Regions from separate parts of the Halomonas shantousis genome, predicted to be linked through region 2. Evidence: predicted binding sites of a transcription regulator. Region 2 holds the regulator's gene; each other region holds the start of a gene.
The links. The regulator sigma-54, encoded in region 2, starts transcription at its own class of promoters, with help from an activator protein. The targets are predictions, from matches to a motif close to TGGCACNNNNNTTGCTNT.
Positions count from the first base shown of each region.

Region 1: the regulator sigma-54 is predicted to act here: its motif matches at 1,742-1,759, upstream of glnA (glutamate--ammonia ligase).
Region 3: the regulator sigma-54 is predicted to act here: its motif matches at 3,784-3,801, upstream of ACYQ12_RS05490 (nitrate reductase).

Region 1 covers NZ_BAAIER010000002.1:3,838,856-3,845,936, forward strand. The annotation lists gene ACYQ12_RS18165 (DUF4124 domain-containing protein) at 1-111, opposite strand, end outside; gene glnA (glutamate--ammonia ligase) at 227-1,636, opposite strand; gene ACYQ12_RS18175 (glycosyltransferase family 2 protein) at 2,116-2,685, shown strand; gene ACYQ12_RS18180 (polysaccharide deacetylase family protein) at 2,849-3,835, shown strand; gene typA (translational GTPase TypA) at 4,109-5,968, shown strand; gene gnd (phosphogluconate dehydrogenase (NAD(+)-dependent, decarboxylating)) at 6,182-7,081, shown strand, end outside.
Region 2 covers NZ_BAAIER010000002.1:2,540,452-2,547,532, forward strand. The annotation lists gene ACYQ12_RS12240 (KdsC family phosphatase) at 1-239, shown strand, start outside; gene lptC (LPS export ABC transporter periplasmic protein LptC) at 242-829, shown strand; gene lptA (lipopolysaccharide transport periplasmic protein LptA) at 826-1,341, shown strand; gene lptB (LPS export ABC transporter ATP-binding protein) at 1,411-2,136, shown strand; gene ACYQ12_RS12260 (RNA polymerase factor sigma-54) at 2,291-3,724, shown strand; gene hpf (ribosome hibernation-promoting factor, HPF/YfiA family) at 3,808-4,116, shown strand; gene ptsN (PTS IIA-like nitrogen regulatory protein PtsN) at 4,126-4,599, shown strand; gene rapZ (RNase adapter RapZ) at 4,608-5,504, shown strand; gene ACYQ12_RS12280 (HPr family phosphocarrier protein) at 5,491-5,760, shown strand; gene mgtE (magnesium transporter) at 5,909-7,081, shown strand, end outside.
Region 3 covers NZ_BAAIER010000002.1:1,035,313-1,042,393, forward strand. The annotation lists gene nirB (nitrite reductase large subunit NirB) at 1-2,082, opposite strand, end outside; gene ACYQ12_RS05485 (NAD(P)/FAD-dependent oxidoreductase) at 2,079-3,344, opposite strand; gene ACYQ12_RS05490 (nitrate reductase) at 3,992-6,697, shown strand; gene cobA (uroporphyrinogen-III C-methyltransferase) at 6,753-7,081, shown strand, end outside.

The DNA.
Region 1 (7,081 bases), 1.3 Mb from region 2:
CACGCCACTCGGCAGCACGACGCCCCATAGCCCGATCATGGCGGCCGATCGCCACCAGCGTCGCTGCCGCGTGGGCCACTCTTGCCACGCTGCACCATTGTCATGCGGCATTGACGCTTTCAAAAGAACCAGCACTCCCAAACGAAACAGCACTTCCAAACGAAACAGGCCCCGCCAATGGCGGGGCCTGTCGCTTCGCGAGCATAGGCTCACTCACGCGTGTCGATCAGCAGCTATAGTACAGATCGAACTCGATCGGGTGCGTGGTCATGCGCAGACGCTCGACATCTTCACCCTTGAGTTCGATGTAGGCATCGATCATGTCGTCGGTGAACACGCCACCTTCGGTCAGGAAGGCGCGATCCTTGTCCAACGCTTCCAGCGCCTGATCCAGGCTGTTGGCGACGGTAGGCACGGACTTGCCTTCTTCCGGCGGCAGATCATAGAGGTTCTTGTCCATCGCATCGCCGGGGTGAATCTTGTTCTTGATGCCATCGATGCCGGCCATCAGCAACGCCGCGAATGCCAGGTACGGGTTGGCGGCCGGATCCGGGAAGCGTGTCTCGACGCGCTTGCCCTTCGGGCTGGCCGTGTACGGAATGCGGATGGAGGCGGAACGGTTACGCGCACTGTAGGCGAGCATGACCGGCGCTTCGAAGCCCGGTACCAGACGCTTGTAGGAGTTGGTCGCCGGGTTGGTGAAAGCGTTCAGGGCACGCGCGTGCTTGATGATGCCGCCGATGTAGTACAGCGCCATTTCCGACAGGCCTGCGTACTCGTCACCCGCGAACTGGTTCGTGCCATCCTTCCAGAAGGACTGGTGAACGTGCATGCCGGAACCGTTGTCGCCCACCAGCGGCTTGGGCATGAAAGTCGCCGTCTTGCCGTAGGCGTGCGCCACGTTGTGGATGACGTACTTCATTTCCTGAACTTCGTCGGCCTTCTTGACCAGTGTGTTGAACTTCACACCAATCTCGTTCTGGCCGGCGTTGGCGACTTCGTGGTGATGCACTTCCACGGACTGGCCGATCGCTTCCAGGGTGTTACACATCGCGCTGCGGATGTCGTGGAAGGAATCCACCGGCGGTACCGGGAAGTAGCCGCCCTTGACGCGCGGACGGTGGCCCAGGTTGCCACCCTCGAGACGCGTCGCGTCGGTGGACCAGGCACCTTCTTCGGAGGTGATCTTGTACATCGCGCCCTGGATGTCGGCTTTCCAGTGCACTTCGTCGAAGATGAAGAATTCGGGTTCCGGACCGAAGAATGCGGTATCGCCCAATCCGGTGGAGTTCAGATAGGCTTCGGCGCGCTTGGCGATGGAGCGCGGGTCGCGCTCGTAGCCCTGCATGGTTGCCGGCTCGATGATGTCGCAGCGCAGCACCAGGGTGGAATCTTCGGTGAACGGGTCGAGGAAGCCGGTGCCGTCTTCCGGCATCAGGATCATGTCGGACTCGTTGATGCCCTTCCAACCTTCAATGGAGGAGCCATCGAACATCTGACCGTTTTCGAAAAACTCTTCGTCCACGGCATGTGCCGGAATCGTGACGTGCTGCTCCTTGCCCTTGGTATCGGTAAAGCGCAGGTCCACCCACTTGACGTCGTGTTCTTCGATAAGGGCGAGGGTCTTCTCAGCCATTGTGTCCTCCACTATGAGCCGCGGCTCGATGTTGTCTAGCTTATCCAACGTCGTTTGTAGCATGCCCCAGGCCGTCTGCCCATGGGGGATGAAATTGTCTATTTTAAAGCATGAGCTATGCCAGCCTAATGCAACACCGCCTACAATCAATGTTAATTCATTGATTATTAAAAGAATAAAAAATCAAAATTTTTGTCTAAGCCAGCACCAGCATAGCGCCGATCATGCTTCATTATGGTGCCATGGCTTACCTGCGCACATAAACGGTGCAAAAAAAACGCCATTGCACACTAATGGTGCACCCCGCGTCATCCTCGCCTCAGCAGTGCCTGCTATCGCTTCGTTTAACCGGTTAACACTCACACGAGCTAGAAAAATCAGTAATTTACGCGATTGCCACGCTTTGCAGCCCAAGACTACGATCCCCTTTCACTACGCAACGTTACCGCTACCGCTCATGGCTCATCATGTACAGTTTCGTGATCGATTCACGCCAGGCCTCGGACCACCTCGAGCGCTGTCTTGCCACGCTCGCCCAGGTGACGGCGCGTCATGTCGAGCCTATCGAGCGGCTGGTGCTCCTGGCTCATGACACGCCGGCAGCAAAAGAGATCGTCCAGCGGCAAGGCGCCTACATGGAGGTCGCCCAGCATCTGCCCCGAGGCGCCCGCCGCCACCGCGGAGCCCGGCTGACCCAGGGCGAGATTCTCGTATTTCTCGACGCCAGCTTTGCCGTCACCGAGGACTGGTGGGCCTCCCTGTATCAGGCGTTTGTACAACGCCGCGCCGACGCCGTGATCCTGACCCAGCATCCCCATCTGCGACTGCCGGGCCTGAGCCGGCGCTGGCGACGCTATCAATATGAGCGCGCGACGCGCACCGACCAGGCCAACCCCGGGGCCAACCTGGCAGTGCGCCGCGAATGGTTCGAGCGTCTGGGAGGTTATGACATGCATCTCGACGACACGGCCGATGCCGATTTCGCTTTGCGTCTGGTGCAGTGCCGGGCTCGGCTGATCCTCGTACCGGATCCGACATTGAAAAGCTGATGTTCGACGCATGGTGAGTTTCATCACTGCGCTCACTGGCCAAACGGGGCAGGCGCAGTATGCTTTCAGAAGCGCCCACGATACGCCACGACAGGATGTCGAGACATGGCAGGCGCTCGACCGACACGGCACGAGGCGTGGAGTATGCGCCAGGGAGGGAGTCATGCCGAATCTGTTTCATGCCCAGGATCTCGTTCAGCGCCTGCGCGGGCACTGGCGCAGGAGCCTGGCCGAACCGCTCTGGGGACGCAGCGCCATTCTGATGCTGCAGCGTGTCCTGCCCGACGAGGACCATGCACGCCTGCCGCACAATGCCCCCCACTGCCTGGGACCCGACAGCTTCCGTCAGTTGATCAAGAGCCTTGCGGAACATACGCATATCACCAGCCTGCGCCAGGCACGCCGACCGCATCGCGATCCCCTGCCCCGCATCGCCCTGACGTTCGACGGCGGCTGGCGTGACAGTGCCGAGGTCGCCGCCCCGATTCTCGACCACCTGGCACTGCCAGCCAGCATCTTTCTTTCCGCCGGTCAGTTCGATCGGCCCTGCGGCCCCTGGTGGGCGGTGATCGGGGATGCCTTGTGGGAACGCCACCGCCCCGAATGCGTGCGAGAGGCGCTGGGCGACGCCGGTCTGCCGCTCCCGCCCATGCCGGCGACCCTACCGGACAAGGCCTATAGTCGTACCCTGCATGGCTACCTGACGCTGCTGCGCCAGGCACCGCCCCGACAGTTGCATGACGCCGCCCGAGCGTTACATGCCCAGCTCGACTTGCCGCCCCATGCGCTGGACGCCTTCAGCATCCGGCGTCTGGAGGCGGACGGGCTGATTCGCTTCGGCGCCCACGCCGCGCTGGCCTCGCTCGAGGCGCTCGATGACGCCGGGCTCCGCCGCCGGGTTCGCGAGTCCCGGCGCGAACTCGCCGTGCTGTGTCGCGACCCTCTGCCGACCCTCGCCTTCGCCGATGGCGCCCCGTCGCCCCGCATGCAGCGCATCGCCCAGGAATGCGGCATCGCAGAGGCCCTGAGCAGCGACATCGGCTGGCTGTCGCATCGCGATGCTCCGCTGGCGCTGCCGCGCATTCCCATCTCGCAACCGATCGCCCACAGTCCCGGTCGCCTCTACGACTGGTTGATCGGGCATCTCTGATCCGACAGCACCCGCGGCGCAGGCAGAAGAATCCCCAGGTATAGGCAAGGCCGCAATGTGTGGTAGAATGCCGGCCTTTAATTCCCCGCCTCCGGCAGACATCTCGTTATCCTGACGAAAGCCCTCATGTCAGCTTTGGGGTAACGTCCTGATAACGCAGCGCTTGTCCATTTTCGCGAAGCTCATCCCCACGCCGAGACAGGTGCACGGCTAGGGGCCTTATTCGCCAACCCGCGCCGTCAGTGGTGGCAGCCGTCATGGCCCGCCCCTATAATGCGCCCAATTTTCCAGCAGGATCCCGTCGTGATCGAGAATCTTCGTAACATCGCTATCATCGCCCACGTCGACCATGGCAAGACCACCCTGGTCGACAAACTCCTGAGCCAGTCCGGCACGCTGGACCGCAAGACCGAAGGTCAGGAGCGCATCATGGACTCCAATGACCAGGAAAAGGAACGCGGCATCACCATCCTGGCCAAGAACACGGCGATCCGCTGGCAGTCTCCCGAGACGAACAGGGACTACCACATCAACATCGTCGACACGCCTGGGCACGCCGACTTCGGTGGCGAGGTCGAGCGCGTCATGTCGATGGTCGACTCCGTACTGCTGCTGGTCGACGCCGTCGACGGCCCGATGCCGCAGACCCGCTTCGTGACCCAGAAGGCGTTCGCCCAGGGCCTGAAGCCGATCGTCGTGGTCAACAAGGTCGACCGCCCCGGCGCGCGCCCCGACTGGGTCGTCGACCAGATCTTCGATCTGTTCGACAACCTCGGCGCCACCGACGAGCAACTCGACTTCCCGATCATCTACTGCTCGGCGCTCAACGGCATCGCCGGCATGGATCCGGATGACATGGCCGACAACATGAACCCCATGTTCCAGGCCATCGTCGATATCGTCGAGCCGCCCAATGTCGAACTCGACGGTCCGTTCCAGATGCAGATCTCGGCACTGGACTACAACAGCTACGTCGGCGTCATCGGCCTGGGCCGCATCAAGCGCGGCGCGGTGCGCCCCAACCAGCAGGTCACCGTGGTCGACGTCGACGGTACCACCCGCAAGGGCAAGGTCGGTCAGGTCATGACCCACCTGGGCCTCGAGCGTGTGCAGACCGAGCAGGCTACCGCCGGCGACATCGTCTGCATCACCGGTATCGACGACCTGGGCATCTCCGACACCATTTGCGATCCGGCCGCGGTCGAGGCGCTGCCGCCGCTGTCGGTCGACGAGCCCACCGTGTCGATGACCTTCCAGGTCAACGATTCGCCGTTTGCCGGCCGTGACGGCAAGTACGTCACCAGCCGCAACATCAAGGATCGTCTCGATCAGGAACTGATCCACAACGTCGCGCTGCGCGTCGAGCAAGGCGAGTCGCCCGAGAAGTTCAAGGTCTCCGGACGCGGCGAGCTGCACCTCTCGGTGCTGATCGAAACCATGCGTCGCGAAGGTTTCGAGCTGGCCGTGGGCCGTCCCGAGGTCATCATCAAGGAGATCAACGGCGTCAAGCAGGAGCCTTACGAAGAGGTCATCATCGACGTCGAGGAGCAGCACCAGGGCGCCGTGATGGAAGAGCTCGGCTACCGCAAGGGCGAGCTGACCAACATGAACCCCGACGGCAAGGGCCGTGTGCGCCTGGACTTCATCATCCCCGCGCGCGGACTGATCGGCTTCCGTGGCCAGTTCCTGACCCTGACCTCCGGCACCGGCATCCTCACCAGCCGCTTCGATCACTACGGCCCGCTCAAGCCCGACGCCGCCATCGAGCGTCGTAACGGCGTGCTGGTGTCGATGGTTCCCGGCAAGGCGCTGGCCTATGCGCTCTACGCCCTGCAGGATCGCGGCAAGCTGATCATCGATCACGGCACCGAGGTCTACGAAGGCATGCTGGTGGGCATCAACAACCGTGCCAACGACATGGTGGTCAACCCCACCAAGGGCAAGAAGCTCGACAACATGCGCGCCTCGGGCAATGACGAGAACATCGTCCTGACCCCGCCGGTCAGGTTCTCGCTGGAGCAGGCCATCGAGTTCCTCGACGACGACGAACTGGTCGAGATCACGCCCAACCACATCCGCCTGCGCAAGAAGCATCTCACCGAGAACGAGCGCAAGCGCGCCAGCAAGAGCTGATCCCGGCGCTTGCCCTCAGCCTTATCCAGCCCGCCTCACGGCGGGCTTTTTCTTGGCAAGCGCCTATTGACGCGCTCTTTCCTGACACGCATTCAAGCGCGGCCTGGCGCTGCCGCCTCCCGAGAGATGCGCAATAAAGCCGGGCGGCGACGTAGCGTACAATAGGCCGCCATGACGAACACCTGACACCACGGACAACCCGGGAGACAGCACATGCAACTTGGCATCATCGGACTGGGCCGAATGGGCGGCAACATCGCCCGCAGACTGATCAACCACGGACATGACATCGTCGTGTACGATCACAATGCCGATGCCATCGAGGCGCTGGCCGCAGAAGGCGCCGAGCCGGCAGCCGACCTCGAAGCCATGATCCAGCAACTGGCCACACCACGAGTGCTGTGGGTCATGCTGCCGGCCGGCAACCCGACCGAACAGACCGTCGAGCTTCTGGGTCAGCGGCTGGAGCCGGGCGACATCATCATCGACGGGGGCAACACCTACTACAAGGACGACCTGCGCCGTGCCAGGACGCTGGCCGAGCGGCAGATCCGTTATCTCGACGTGGGCACATCCGGCGGAGTGTGGGGCCTGGAGCGCGGCTACTGCATGATGATCGGCGGCGACAAGGAGACCGTCGACTATCTCGATCCACTCTTCGATGCCCTGGCGCCCGGCTACGGCAGCATCGAACGCACCCAGGGCCGTGACGCTCCCGACGAGCGTGCCGAACGTGGCTACATCCATGCCGGCCCGGCGGGTGCAGGCCACTTCGTGAAGATGGTCCACAACGGCATCGAATACGGCATGATGCAGGCCTACGCCGAAGGCTTCGACATCCTCAAGATGCGCGGCTCGGAAAACGTTCCCGAAGAGGAGCGCCTGCAGCTCGATCTCGCCGATATCGCCGAAGTCTGGCGGCGCGGCAGCGTCGTGTCCTCCTGGCTGCTCGATCTCACGGCTCAGGCACTGGCCCAGGATGTCCAGCTCTCCCGGTTCAGCGGCTTCGTCTCCGATAGCGGTGAAGGCCGCTGGACCATCGAAGCCGCCATCGAAGAAGCCGTTCCTGCGCCGGTGCTGACCTCCGCCCTGTATGCCCGATTCCGTTCACGC
Region 2 (7,081 bases):
AAATGCCCCAGATCGCCTATTGCGGTGACGACCTGCCCGATCTCGCCGCCATCTGTCGTGTCGGGCTCGGCATCAGTGTTCCCAATGCGCCCCACTACATTCGTCAGAATGCCGCCTGGGTGACCGAACGCCACGGCGGCCAGGGTGCGGTGCGCGAGATCTGCGATCTCCTGCTCGAGGCTCAGGGGCATTGGGCATCGGTACTCGACACCTACCTCCACGGCCAGCGCAGAGGCTGATCGTGAGGACGCGGTTCTTTTCCCGCTATCTGCCCCGCATCTGGCTGGTCGTGATACTGGTCGTTCTGGGTGGCATCCTGGCCCTGTTCGAACAGCGTGACGTCATGCAGCCCGGCCCGGTGCCCAGCGACGCAGCAGGTGAGCCCGACTATTTCCTCGAGGGGGTCACCCTGACCCGCTTCGATACCCAGGGCCGTCCTTATCAGCATCTCGAGACACCGAGGCTCGTGCATACCCCGGTCGACGACGTGATTCGCACCGTAACGCCTGAAGCGCGTCTGCTGGATGCCGAATCGCGCGAGTGGATCGCCAGCGCCACTCAGGGGCGGCTTGGCCCCAACGGTCGACTGCTGACGCTCGAAGGCGAGGCACAGCTGCAGCAACCGGGAGAAGGCTGGCGGCTCGACACGCAGGTGCTGCACTACGATAGCGTCGAAGCGCATGCCTGGAGCGATACCGAAGCCGTCCTGCGCCAGCAGGATCAGCGCGTGCGCGGCGAGCGCTTCGACGCCTGGATCAACGAAGAGCGCATGCGCCTGACCGGCGATGTTCGCGGCCATCACCCCCCGCTTGCCAAGGATTCCTCATGATGCAACTTATCACCGCTGCTCTGTCTCTCGTGCTGCTGACGGCCCTTCCCGCGCCGGCTATCGCCCTCGAAGGTGACGCCAGTGCGCCCATTGAGATCGCCGCGGATCGCCTGGAATTGAGCGAGCGCCAGGGTACGGCCGTCTACAGTGGCAATGTCGATATGCAGCAGGGCAGCATGAAACTGCGTGCAGAGCGTGTCGAGATCCAGCGCAACGACAGCGGCCAGGTGACTCGGGTGACCGCCACCGGAGGCGCCGATCGCGCCTATCTCGAGCAGAAGCCGGCCCCTGAGGACCCCGTCGTCAAGGGCTGGGGGAAGACCATCATCTATCATGCCGGCGAACGCCGCGTGGAACTCATCGATCAGGCCGAGCTGCACCAGGGCGGTGACACCTTCAACGGCGCCTACGTGGAGTATTTTCTCGATCGCCGTCAGGTGCAGGCCCGCTCCCAGACTCAGGGCAGCGAGCGCCAACGTGTCCGCATGACCCTGACACCACAGCAGCAGTAACCCCAACGGTCTACCGAGCCGCCCTTGGGCGGCTCGGCAAAATCACGCGCACGACAAGGATGCCTCTTCATGAAGACCCTGAGCGCCACCAACCTGGCCAAGAGCTACAAGGGACGACGGGTCGTTCACGACATCAGTCTGGCGATTCGCCAAGGCAGCATCGTAGGGCTGCTCGGCCCCAACGGGGCCGGCAAGACCACCTCGTTCTACATGATCGTCGGCCTGGTACGCGCCGATGCGGGCAGCGTGCAGATCGACGAGCAGGATCTCTCACGCGCCGCCATGCACAAGCGCGCCCGGGCCGGGATCGGCTACCTGCCTCAGGAAGCCTCGATATTCCGCAAGCTATCGGTGGCCGATAACATCATGGCGATACTCGAGACCCGCTCCGAGCTCGGCAAGACCGATCGCAAGGCACGCCTCGAAGAGCTGCTCGAAGAGTTTCACATCGGCCACATCCGCAACAATGCCGGCATGAGCCTCTCCGGTGGCGAACGCCGTCGGGTCGAAATCGCCCGCGCGCTGGCCACCGAGCCTGCCTTCATACTGCTCGATGAACCTTTCGCAGGAGTCGACCCCATCTCGGTGGGCGAAATCAAGGGCATCATCCGCCAGCTGCGTGACCGCGACATCGGCGTACTGATCACCGATCACAACGTGCGCGAAACCCTCGACATCTGCGATAACGCCTATATCGTCGGTGACGGACGCATCATCGCCGAGGGTCGTACCGAAGCGATCCTGGCCAACCAGCGGGTGCGCGACGTCTATTTGGGCCACGAATTCCGCCTTTAACGGCGTTCCGAACACTACCGGAAGCTTCCGCTTGCCAGTCAATGACATACCACCATACAATCCTGCGTGGCATGATTGTTGCTTACCGCTTGCATGTCATGCTCCACGCAGATAACGTATGTTATTTATCAACGGCAAGTGACCCCACATCACCATGGCCATGAAACCTACGCTGCAGCTTCGTGTCGGCACCCAGCTGACCATGACTCCCCAGCTCCAGCAGGCGATTCAGCTTCTCCAGCTCTCTACTCTGGATCTGCGTCAGGAAATCCAGCAGGCGCTCGAGGCTAACCCCATGCTGGAACTCGACGAGGCCTTTGGCGAGCAGGAAGTCAGCGAGGCTCCGGAAGACGAGTGGGCCAGCGACATTCCCGATGAGCTGGCTCTGGACAGTGAATGGTCGGACACATTCCAGGATGCGGCCCCGGCCGCCAGCGGGCCGGCGGGCAGCGGTGAAGACGGGCCCGATTTCGATCGCAATGCCGCCGGTACGAGCCTGCGGGACCATCTGAACTGGCAGCTGGCCATGGCCGACTTCTCGCCACGGGACCGCGCGATCGCCGAGAGTCTGATCGACGCCGTAGGCAGCGATGGCTATCTCAGCGTGCCGCTGGACGAGCTGACCGAAGGGCTGCATGAGCAGGGTCTCGACGCGCTCAAGCTCGACGATACCGAACAGGTCCTGATGCGGATACAGCAGTTCGACCCTACCGGTGTCTGCGCACGGGATCTTCGCGAATGCCTGTTGCTGCAGCTTGGCAACCTGCCCGAGAACACGCCGCTGCTGCCCCAGACCAAGCGCCTAGTACGCCAGTTCCTCGACGTGCTGGCCGGCAATGACCGCAAACAGCTCAAGCGACGGCTACGCCTGGAAGATGCCGAACTCGACGCGGTCATCGCCATGATCCGCGCGCTCGATCCCCGGCCGGGTCAGGCCTTCGACGACAGCAGCAGCGCTTACGTGATCCCCGATCTCGTGGCTCGCCATGGTCGGGATGGCTGGCGCATCGAACTCAATCCCGAGGCGCTGCCCCGGGTTCGCATCCAGCCCGATTACGCCGCCCTGATCCGCCGTGCCGACAAGAGCGACGACAACATTTTCATGAAGCAGCATCTGCAGGAAGCCCGCTGGCTGCTCAAGAGCCTGTCCAGTCGTAACGACACCCTCCTTCGCGTGGGTCGCGAGATCATGACCCGCCAGTTCGATTTCCTGACTCACGGCGAAGAGGCCATGAAGCCCCTGGTACTGGCCGACATTGCCCAGGCCGTGGACATGCATGAGTCGACCATCTCGCGGGTCACCACGCAGAAGTTCATCCACACCCCTCGCGGCGTCTTCGAACTCAAGTACTTCTTTTCCAGCCATGTGGGCGGCTCGGATGGGGAGGGCGACGCCTACTCCAGCACCGCGATTCGCGCCCGCCTGAAGAAATTGATCGGCGATGAGCCGCCACGCAAGCCGCTTTCCGACAGCAAGCTCGTCGACCTGCTGGCCAAGGACGGCATCAAGGTGGCACGCCGCACGATCGCCAAGTATCGCGAGGCGATGGGCATCCCCTCATCCAGCGAACGCAAGCGTCTCGCCTGACGTGGCCCAACCCAAGCGAAGGGGTATGCAGCAGCATAAAAAGGATTACAATCAAATGGCACCCGTTGGAAAAGGAGCGTGCCATGCAAGTCAACATCACCGGCCATCATGTTGAAGTCAGTGACGCCCTGCGTGACTATATGAATGAAAAACTCGCGCGCCTGGCGCGTCACTATGACGGCATCACCCTCGCCCAGGTAACGCTCTCCATCGAGAAGGAACGACAACAAGCCGCCTGCACGCTTCATGTCGCCGGCGCAGACCTGCATGCCGAAGCTCAGGATAATGACATGTACGCGGCCATCGATGCGCTGGCCGACAAGCTCGATCGCCAACTGGTCAAACACAAGGAAAAAGCTCAGGCACGTGCCCAAGGCACCAGTGCCCGCTAACTCCCTATCATGAGATTGGAAAATATCCTACCCCCCGAGCGCACGCTGTTCGGTGTCACCGGGGGGAGTAAAAAGCGGGTGCTGGAATTCTTCAGCACCTTCATCGCCCAGAATACCCCCAGTCTCGACAGTCAGGAGGTCTTCAGCCGATTGATCGGTCGCGAGCGACTGGGCAGTACCGGAATCGGCAACGGCGTCGCCATCCCTCATGCACGCAACCCGCACTGCAAGACACCGATTGCCGGCTTCCTTCGCCTGCAGACTCCCATCGATTTCGATGCCATCGATGGCGAGCCCGTGGACTTGATCTTCGTCCTGCTGGTGCCGGAGGAAGCCGACGATACGCATCTTGCGCTGCTCGCCCAGGTCGCCGGGGTCATGAACGACGCCACGACCCGCACGAAGCTGCGCCAGGCGGGAAGTCAACGTGAGCTCCACGACATCCTCATCGATGCGATACGTCACTCCGATACCGGCCGTTAGGAAATCCCATGCAGCTCGTCATTATCAGTGGCCGCTCCGGCTCAGGAAAATCCGTCGCCCTGCAGGCTCTCGAGGATCTCGGCTACTATGCGATCGACAACCTGCCCGCCAATCTGCTGGTGGCGTTGATCGGCGAGCTGCAATCCGCGCCACCGGCACGCAGCAACATTGCCGTAAGTATCGATGCACGCAACTTGCCCGAGTCGCTGGAGCGTTTTCCCGGCTTGCTCGAAGGTATCCGCGAACGCGGCATCCATAGCCAGGTCGTCTATCTGACCTCCGATTCCAAGATCCTGCTGGAACGCTACTCGGCTACCCGACGGCGCCATCCGTTGACCCGGGATAGCGAGATGAGCCTGGCCGAAGCCATCGAGCATGAGCAGCACTACCTGACGCCGATCCGTCATCTGGCGGATCTCATCATCGATACTTCCAACCTTTCCGTGCACGACCTGCGGGGCCGTATCGCCGAGCAGGTGGCACGTCACACCGGACGCTCGCTGACGCTGACCTTCGAATCGTTCGGCTACAAGAAAGGTGTGCCCCTCGATGCCGACATGGTGTTCGATGTCCGCTGCCTGCCCAACCCCTACTGGGACCCACGACTGAGGCCTTTCAACGGGCGTGATGAGGAAATCATCCGCTTTCTCGAAGGGTACCCCGACGTCGCCGCCATGGGCGATGACATTCGAGACTGGCTGGAACGCTGGCTGCCGGCCTATCTGGACAGCAATCGCAGCTACCTTACCGTGGCCGTAGGCTGCACCGGGGGACAGCATCGCTCCGTCTATCTGGTCGAGCGACTGGCCCGGCACTTTGCCGGCCACCTGTCTGGCGTTCGGCTACGCCATCGTGAACTGGGCATTCAGAGCACGCCACAGGATTCCTCCAGTGCCCCGTCGTGAGCTGACATTGATCAACCAGCGCGGGCTGCACGCTCGCGCGGCAACCAAGCTGGTGCAGTGCTGCCAGCCCTACCAGGCACGCGTGAGCGTGACGCACGGTACGCGAGTCGCCGATGCGGCCAATATCATGTCGTTGCTGATGCTGGCCGCACCTTGCGGCACGATCCTCGAGATTCATGCCGAAGGCGAAGACGCCGACGCCGCCATTGACGCACTGGAAGCACTGTTCGCATCCCGCTTCGAAGAAGACGCCTGATTCCCCGACTGACATCGGCAGCGTCGGCCTGGCCGAACATCGTTTCTTTTCCCCTCGCCTGTCTCGCCGACGATGATAGAATCGGCGCAGCGAAAGCGTACTGCAAGCGCACCCCATCCCAGCGAGAGTCGACAGAAGGTGTCTCTGCATGAGCACGAACCCCGATAAGCTTCAGCCCCGACTGGCCAGGCTCAATGAGGCACTGGAGAGCGGTGCACTGGATCAGGCTCGGCGCATGCTCAATCGGGGGCTGGCACCCGTGGATGTGGCACATCTGCTGGAGTCGACGCCTCCGCGCGAACGCAACCTGCTCTGGGAGCTGATCGACCCCGACCTGCAGGGCGAAGTGCTGCAGTATCTCAACGAGGACATCCAGACCGAGTTTCTTAACCGAATGGACGCGGAACAACTGCTTTCCGCAACCGAAGGGCTCGATGTCGATGATCTGGCCGACCTGTTACAGCGTCTCCCCAATACCGTGATTCTCGAGGTTCTCCAGTCGATGGAGACTCAGGAACGCCAGCGTATCGAGACGGTGCTGTCCTATCCCGAGGACACCGCGGGCGGCCTGATGAACACGGATACCATCACCATCCGCCCCGATATCACCCTCGATGTGGTGCTGCGTTACCTGCGCCGCCATGAGCGTCTTCCCGACTCGACCGACACCCTATTGGTCGTGACCCGTCGGGACGAGCTGATCGGTACTCTGCCGATCAACCTTCTGCTGGTATCGGATCCCTCGATGTCGGTACGTGAAGTCATGGAGACCGATGCGGTGGCCATCCAGGCGACGGCGGCGGAAACCGAGGTGGCCACGCTGTTCGAGAAGTTCGATCTCATCTCCGCGCCAGTGATCAGCACCGATGGCAGGCTGCTCGGACGCATCACCATCGATGACGTCGTCGACGTCATTCGTGGCAACGCCGAGCATCGCGTGATGAGCATGGCCGGCCTCGACGAGGAGGAAGACACCTTCGCTCCCGCGCTGCGCACCAGTCGGCGGCGCGCCGTATGGCTGGGCATCAACCTGATCACCGCCTTCATGGCCTCGGCCGTCATCGGCCTGTTCGAGACGACCATCCAGCAGGTGACGGCACTGGCCGTTCTCATGCCGATCGTCGCCAGCATGGGAGGAATCGCCGGCTCCCAGGCCCTGACCGTGCTGATCAGGGGGATCGCCCTGGGGCACGTTTCGGGCAGCAACATCCGCTGGCTGCTCAATCGCGAGCTCATCACGGGGATGCTCAACGGCGCTCTCTGGGCCCTGGTCGTGGCCGGCATCGCGATCGTCTGGTTTAAGGATCTGACGCTGGGCTGG
Region 3 (7,081 bases), 1.5 Mb from region 2:
CTGCGCCTCGGCACACTCGCGGGTGCAGCCGGACACGGCGAACTTGAGCTTGTGTGGCGAGCGCAATCCCTTGTAGCGGTCCTCGATGTGCAGCGCCATGGCCACGCTGTCCTGCACGCCGTAGCGGCACCAGGTGCTGCCGACGCAGGATTTCACCGTACGCGTCGACTTGCCGTAGGCGTGGCCGGTCTCGAAGCCGGCCTCGATCAGCTCGGCCCAGATGTCGGGCAGATCGTGGAGCTGGGCGCCGAACAGGTCGATGCGCTGGCCGCCGGTGATCTTGGTGTAGAGATTGTACTTCTTGGCCACGGCGCCGATCGCGATCAGCTTGTCCGGGGTAATCTCTCCGCCCGGAATGCGCGGCACCACGGAGTAGGTGCCGTTCTTCTGCATGTTGGCCATGAAGGTGTCGTTGGTGTCCTGCAGCGGCACGTTCGAGGCGTCGGTGATCGGCTTGTTCCAGCACGAGGCGAGGATCGAGCCCACCGCCGGCTTGCAGATCTCGCAGCCGATGCCGCCGTTGCCGTGCTTCTCCATCAGTTCGTTGTAGCTCTGGATATTTTCCACGCGCACCAGGGAGTAGAGCTCCTGGCGGGTGTACGAGAAATGCTCGCAGAGCGACTTGTCGACCTTCACGCCGCGGGCTTCGAGTTCATGCTCGAAGACGCTCTTGAGCAGCGCCGCGCAGCCGCCGCAGCCGGTGCTGGCTTTCGTTTCGGCCTTGATCGCGCCGAGATCGGTAGCGCCGGCGTCGATGGCGCTGCAGATCGCGCCCTTGGTGACATTGTGGCACGAGCAGATCGAGGCCGTGTCGGGTAGCGCATCGGCCCCCAGCGTCGGCACGCCTTCGCTGCTGGGAAGAATCAGCGAGGCGGGATCCTTGGGCAGTTCCAGACCGTTGCTGTAGTACTGCATCAGCGTGTCGTAGACGCTATTGTTGCCGACCAGCATGGCGCCGAGCAGCTTCTTGCCGTCGCTGGAGACCACCAGCTTGCGGTACTCCTGCTTGATCTGATCCAGATAGCGGAACATGCGTGCACCGGGGTTGCGGTCGCCATGGGCATCGCCGATGGCGCCGACATCCACCCCCAGCAGCTTCAGCTTGGTGCTCATGTCGGCCCCCTTGAAGGTGAGCTCGCCCTCGGTGAGCGTGTCGACGGCGGCCTTGGCCATCTGATAGCCGGGACCCACCAGGCCGAAGATACTGTTGCGCCATAGCGCCACTTCGCCGATGGCCAGAATGCTCGGATCGCTGGTGCGGCAGTGGTCGTCGATCACGACACCGCCACGCTCGCCTATCTCGAGTCCGCACTCCCGGGCCAGGTTGTCGCGGGGACGGATGCCTGCGGAGAACACGATCAGGTCGGTCTCCAGTACCTTCTCGTCCTGGAAGACCATGCGGTGATAGCTGGCCTGACCGTCCTCGATGTGCTGGGTGGCCCGGCCGGTCAGCACCTGAACGCCCAGGTTCTCGATCTTCTCGCGCAGCAGTTCGCCGCCTTCGGTATCGACCTGCATGGGCATCAGGCGCGGGGCGAACTCCACCACGGCGGTATCCAGATTCAGGCCGCACAAGGCGTTGGCGGCCTCCAGCCCCAGCAGGCCGCCACCCACGACCACACCGGTATTGGCCGTTTCGGCCGCCGCGCGGATCGCATCGAGATCCTCCAGGGTGCGATAGACGAAGCAGTTGGGGCGATCGTTGCCCGGAATCGGCGGCACGAAAGGGTAGGAACCCGTCGCCAGCACCACCGCGTCGTAGGGATAGCGGCCCTGTTCGGTCACGATCTGGTGGCTGTCACGGTCGATACGTGTCACCTCTTCGCCCAGACGCAAGGTGATGCCGCGGCCCTGGTAAAGGCCAGGCTCGCACATCGCCAGTGACTGGGCATCACGCCCGGTGAAGTATTCGGAAAGGTGCACACGGTCGTAGGCCGGATGACGCTCCTCGCCGAAGACCAGGATATCGAAACGCTCGGTGGCGTTACGCTCGATCAGTTGTTCGACCAGATGATGGCCGACCATACCGTTGCCGATGATGATGAGTTGCTTCTTGGTCGTGGGGGTTGCGTTCACGGTCATGCGGCCTCCTCGAGTCGCTGGGTCGCGTCATGCGCGCCGAACAGCAGGGCCTGACGGCAGGCGCCGAGGTCACGTCCGGCAAGGGATTGAGAAAAATACCAGGGGCCGGCAGCGGTATCGCCGTACAGCACGGCCCCTTCGAGTCGATTGTTGCGCAGCAGCAGACGGCGGTAGTCGCCGTGCTGCGGGTCGTGATAGGTCAGCACCTCATGCCCGGGAGAGGGTTCGATGGGCCCGAAGGCGTAGAGCGACAGGCCGCTGATCTTGAGCTTGGTGGCGGCGGGCGCTTCGCTGTAGCCTTCGCATGTTTCGCCGCAGAGCCTGGCGGCGAGTACGTCCACCTGGCGCCAGATCGGTTCCACCAGGCCATAGGTGCTGCCGTCGTATTCGCAGCATTCGCCCAGTGCGGAAATGGTCGGATCGGAGGTGGCCAGCCAAGCATCGACGACGATGGCGCGATCGGTGGCCAGCCCGGCGATTCGGCCCAGCTCGGCATTGGGGGTGATGCCGGCCGCCATGACGACGCAGTCGGCGTCCAGACACCTCCCGTCCTCCAGACGCACCCCGGTGACCCGGCCCTGACCTTGGCCCTCGAAGCCGGCGAGGCGCGCGCCGGTCAGCACCTGCAGCCCCCGCGCTTCGAGTTCCGCCTGCAGCAGATCCGCGGCGGTAGGGTCGAGCTGTCGGTTCATCAGATGCGCGGAGCGCTGCACTACGCTGACCGCCATGCCGCGTTTGCGCAGACCTTCGGCGGCTTCCAGGCCCAGCAGCCCGCCGCCGATCACTACGGCCCTGCGGCCGGGCAGGGCGGCGGCATCGGCCAGGTTGGCGGCGTCCTGCAGGTCGCGGAAGCCATGAATGCCGGCGAGCCGGGTGCCGGGAACATCGGGCATGGCCGGACGCGAGCCGGTCGCGATCACCGCATGGTCATACGCGACACGGCGTCCGGTGTCGGTGATGGCACAACGTGCGTCACGCTCGAGCGTGGTGACCCGCTCGCCGAGAATCAGCTCGATGCCCTGGGCGGCATACCAGTCGGCGTCACGCAGGTCGAGCGCCTCTCGGGTCACTTCGCCCGCCAGCAGCGGCGAGAGCAGGATACGGTTATAGGCCGCACTCGGCTCGTCACCGATCACCGTGATCCTTCCGGGGCGGTCGTCACGGGCAAGCAAGGTCTCGACCAGACGATGCCCGGCCATGCCGTTGCCGATTATCAGCAGGTGATCCTGAGCCGAGAGTGGTGCGGCGGACTGGGTCGTCACGTGCCCTACCTCCCCAATGGAGTCTTGAAACGAAAAAATGGCGCCTGACGACGGAAGAGTCCTTGTGGGTCTTCGCCGTCAGGCGCCATTGCCTGTGTTCGGTGCTGCACTGTATCTGGTGGCTGGCCTTGCCAGCGGGACACTTGGCGCGTGCGCCAGGATCGTCATTGATCGGTCCTGACATGGATTAAGCCGGGAACGTGCCAGTTTGATTTTATTTCTTGTTATTCAAAGGCTTTTGATTTTTTCGTTTTAAACGAAACGGGGAGATGGAAGGGAGCGGAGGGGCGTGCGGAGGCAGGAATGTGCGCTGGGTGTGCAACAAAGCCCCTTTCTGCGACCTCATGGTGCAATGCGTCATCGCGAGCGAAAGGAGCTCTACGCCCGGTAGAGGGCTAAAGATAGAAAACGCATGAAGCAAAGGGCTTTTTATATCAGTTGGCATGGGGATTGCTTGGTATGCGGGTATCGATTCGCCGATGCCATGCATGCACGGCTGCGCCAACGGCGGCGCCCAGGCGAGTACCCGATCAGCAACGCGTTCGACAGGCAAAGAGGCCTGACCCTGTAATCATCGGGGTCAGGCCTCCTTGCGTTTCGGCAAGCCATCAGCATCGAGGCTGGACAAGCCAGCCAAGGGGGCCAGAATGCAAGGCGCTACCACCTGCCCATATTGCGGAGTCGGCTGCGGTGTCATCGCCACTTATGAAGATGGCGTGATCACCGGAGTGGAGGGTGACCCCCAGCATCCGGCCAACCATGGCCGTCTGTGCGTCAAGGGCTCCGCTCTTCATGAGACGCTCGGCGAGCATGGACGGTTGTTGTATCCGCGCGTCGATGGGCAGGAGGTCAGCTGGGAGCACGCCCTCGACAGCGTTGCCGAGCGCCTTGCCGCCGTGCGTGACACGCATGGCAATGACGCCGTGGCCGCTTATCTCTCGGGGCAGCTGCTGACCGAGGACTACTACGTCGCCAACAAGCTGTTCAAGGGCTTTCTGGGAACGCCGCATCTGGATACCAACTCGCGGCTGTGCATGGCCTCGGCCGTGGCCGGCTACAAGCGGGCCTTCGGTGCCGATGCCGTGCCGTGCAGTTACGAGGACCTGGAGTTTGCCGAACTGGTGGTGCTGGTGGGGTCGAACCTGGCCTGGAACCATCCGGTACTCTTCCAGCGCCTGCGCGCCGCCAAACAGCTCAATCCATTGTTGCGCGTGGTGGTGATCGATCCGCGCGTCACCGATACCTGCGAGATCGCCGATCTCTATCTGGGGCTGCGTCCGGGCAGCGATGCGCGGCTGTTCACCGGATTGCTGGCGTGGCTGGTCGACAAGGGCAAGCTGGATCGGGTCTATCTCGATGCCCACACCGAGGGCCTGGAGGACGCCCTGGCCGCGGTCCGCGAGGACGACAACCGTCTGGAGTCGGTTGCCGCCGACTGCGACGTGGACCCCGAGCGCCTGGAAACCTTCTATTACTGGTTTGCCACCCAACTGCACGTGGTCACGCTCTACTCCCAGGGCGTCAACCAGTCGAGCAGCGGCACCGACAAGTCCAATGCCATCATCAATTGCCACCTGGCGGGTGGCAAGATCGGCATTCCCGGCGGCGGGCCGTTCTCCATCACCGGCCAGCCCAACGCCATGGGCGGGCGCGAAGTGGGCGGCCTGGCCAACCAGCTCGCCGCGCACATGGATTATCACACCCCCGGCGCGCGGGATCTCGTCACGCGCTTCTGGAGTGCGCCCCAACTACCCGAGGGGCCGGGCTACAAGGCGGTCGCGCTGTTCGAGGCCATCGAGCGCGGCGAGATCCAGGCGCTGTGGATCATGGCCACCAACCCGGCGGTCAGCCTGCCCGACGCCAACCGGGTACGCCGGGCCCTGGCCAAGTGCCCGCTGGTCATCGTCTCCGACTGCGTGACCGACAACGACACCCTGGCGTATGCCGACATCATCCTGCCGGCCTCGTCGTGGTCCGAGAAGGACGGCACGGTGACCAACTCCGAGCGGCGCATCTCGCGCCAACGCGGCCTGCTGCCGCCCCCCGGTGAGGCGCGCCATGACTGGTGGATCATCAGCCAGGTCGCAAGGCGCCTGGGTTACGGCGATGCCTTCGCCTATCGTCACCCTGGCGAGATCTTCGACGAGCACGCGCGGCTGTCGGGCTTCGAGAACCCCGTCGACAAAAAGGCTGCAGGTGCGCGCCTGTTCGACATCTCCGGGTTGGCTGGACTCGACCGCGCCGCCTATGACGCCCTGGCGCCGATTCAATGGCCGGTCAACGCCGCCGCGCCCCAGGGCACCGCGCGGCTGTTCGAGCACGGCCACTTCATGACGCCCAACGGGCGCGCCAGGTTGGTGCCGGTACGCTCACGGGAGCCGGTCCAGGCACTGAGCGATGCCTGGCCGCTGCGCCTGAACACCGGGCGCATTCGCGACCAGTGGCATACCATGACGCGCACCGCCCGGGCGGCGCGGCTGATGAATCATCGTGCCGAACCGTTCATCGACATCCATCCCCTGGACGCCGAGCGCTATGGTCTGCGCGACGGTGCCTTGGCTCGGCTGAGCGGCGAGGACGGCGAGTACCGTGCCCGAGTGCGGATCTCCACGGCCCAGCGGCGCGGCGATGTTTTCGTGCCCATGCACTGGAACGATCAGTTCAGTGGACACGCCCGCATGGGCAGCCTGCTGGCGGCGAATCTCGATCCCGTCTCCGGCCAGCCCGAATCCAAGCATGGCGCGGTGGCCATCGCACCGCTGCGGGCGCAGTGGGAGGCCAGCCTGCTGGTGAGCCATGACATCGAGGCCGCCGGGCACTGGCGAGACGACACCGTCTACTGGACCCGCATACCCTTCGCCCATGGCGAGCGCTGGCAGCTGGCGGGCGAACACGCTCGCGACTGGCTGAGCTGGTGCCGCGACAACCTGCCTGGCGAACTCGGCCCCTGGTGTCAGGACGCCGCCACCGGCCGGCTGCGTGCCGCCGGCCTGGTCGACGGCAAGCTGGCGTGGTGGCTGATGGTCGGGCCGCCCAGCGACCTGCCGGGGCTCAACTGGCTCAACGAACGTTTCGGCCAGGCGTCGCTGAGCGACAGCGAACGCCGCCGCCTGCTGGCGGGCTGCGCCGCCGGCGAGGCCGATACCGGCCCGGTGGTGTGCAGTTGTCATCAGGTGGGACGTCAATCCATCATTGCGGCGATTCGCGCCGGCGATACCAGCGTCGAGGCGCTGGGCGCCCGACTGGCCTGCGGCACGCAATGCGGCTCGTGCATTCCCGAATTGAAATCACTGATCGAAGAGGAAACCGCCCATGATCGCACTATTGAAGCAGTGGAAACCGAAACTGCCTGATCTGCTGGGCTACCTGCCACGCCTGTCCGGCGGCTCGAGCGCCTTGTCTTCGGTCATGGCCGGCCTGAAGACAACCTCCCGGGACGTCTCCCTGCCGACTCAGGGCGAGTGCCTGCCAGGCAGGGTCCATCTGGTCGGCGCCGGGCCGGGCAACGCCGATCTATTGACGCTGCGCGCTGCGCGTCTGCTGATGCGAGCCGATGCCGTCGTCTATGATCGCCTGGTGGGCGACGACATCCTGGCGCTGATTCCCGCCGGGCGCGAGCGCTACTACGTGGGCAAGGCCGCCGGGCATCACAGCGTGCCACAGGCCGAAATCGGCGCGATGCTGGTCAAGCTGGCCGGTGAAGGCAAGTCCGTGGTGCGCCTGAAGGGCGGCGACCC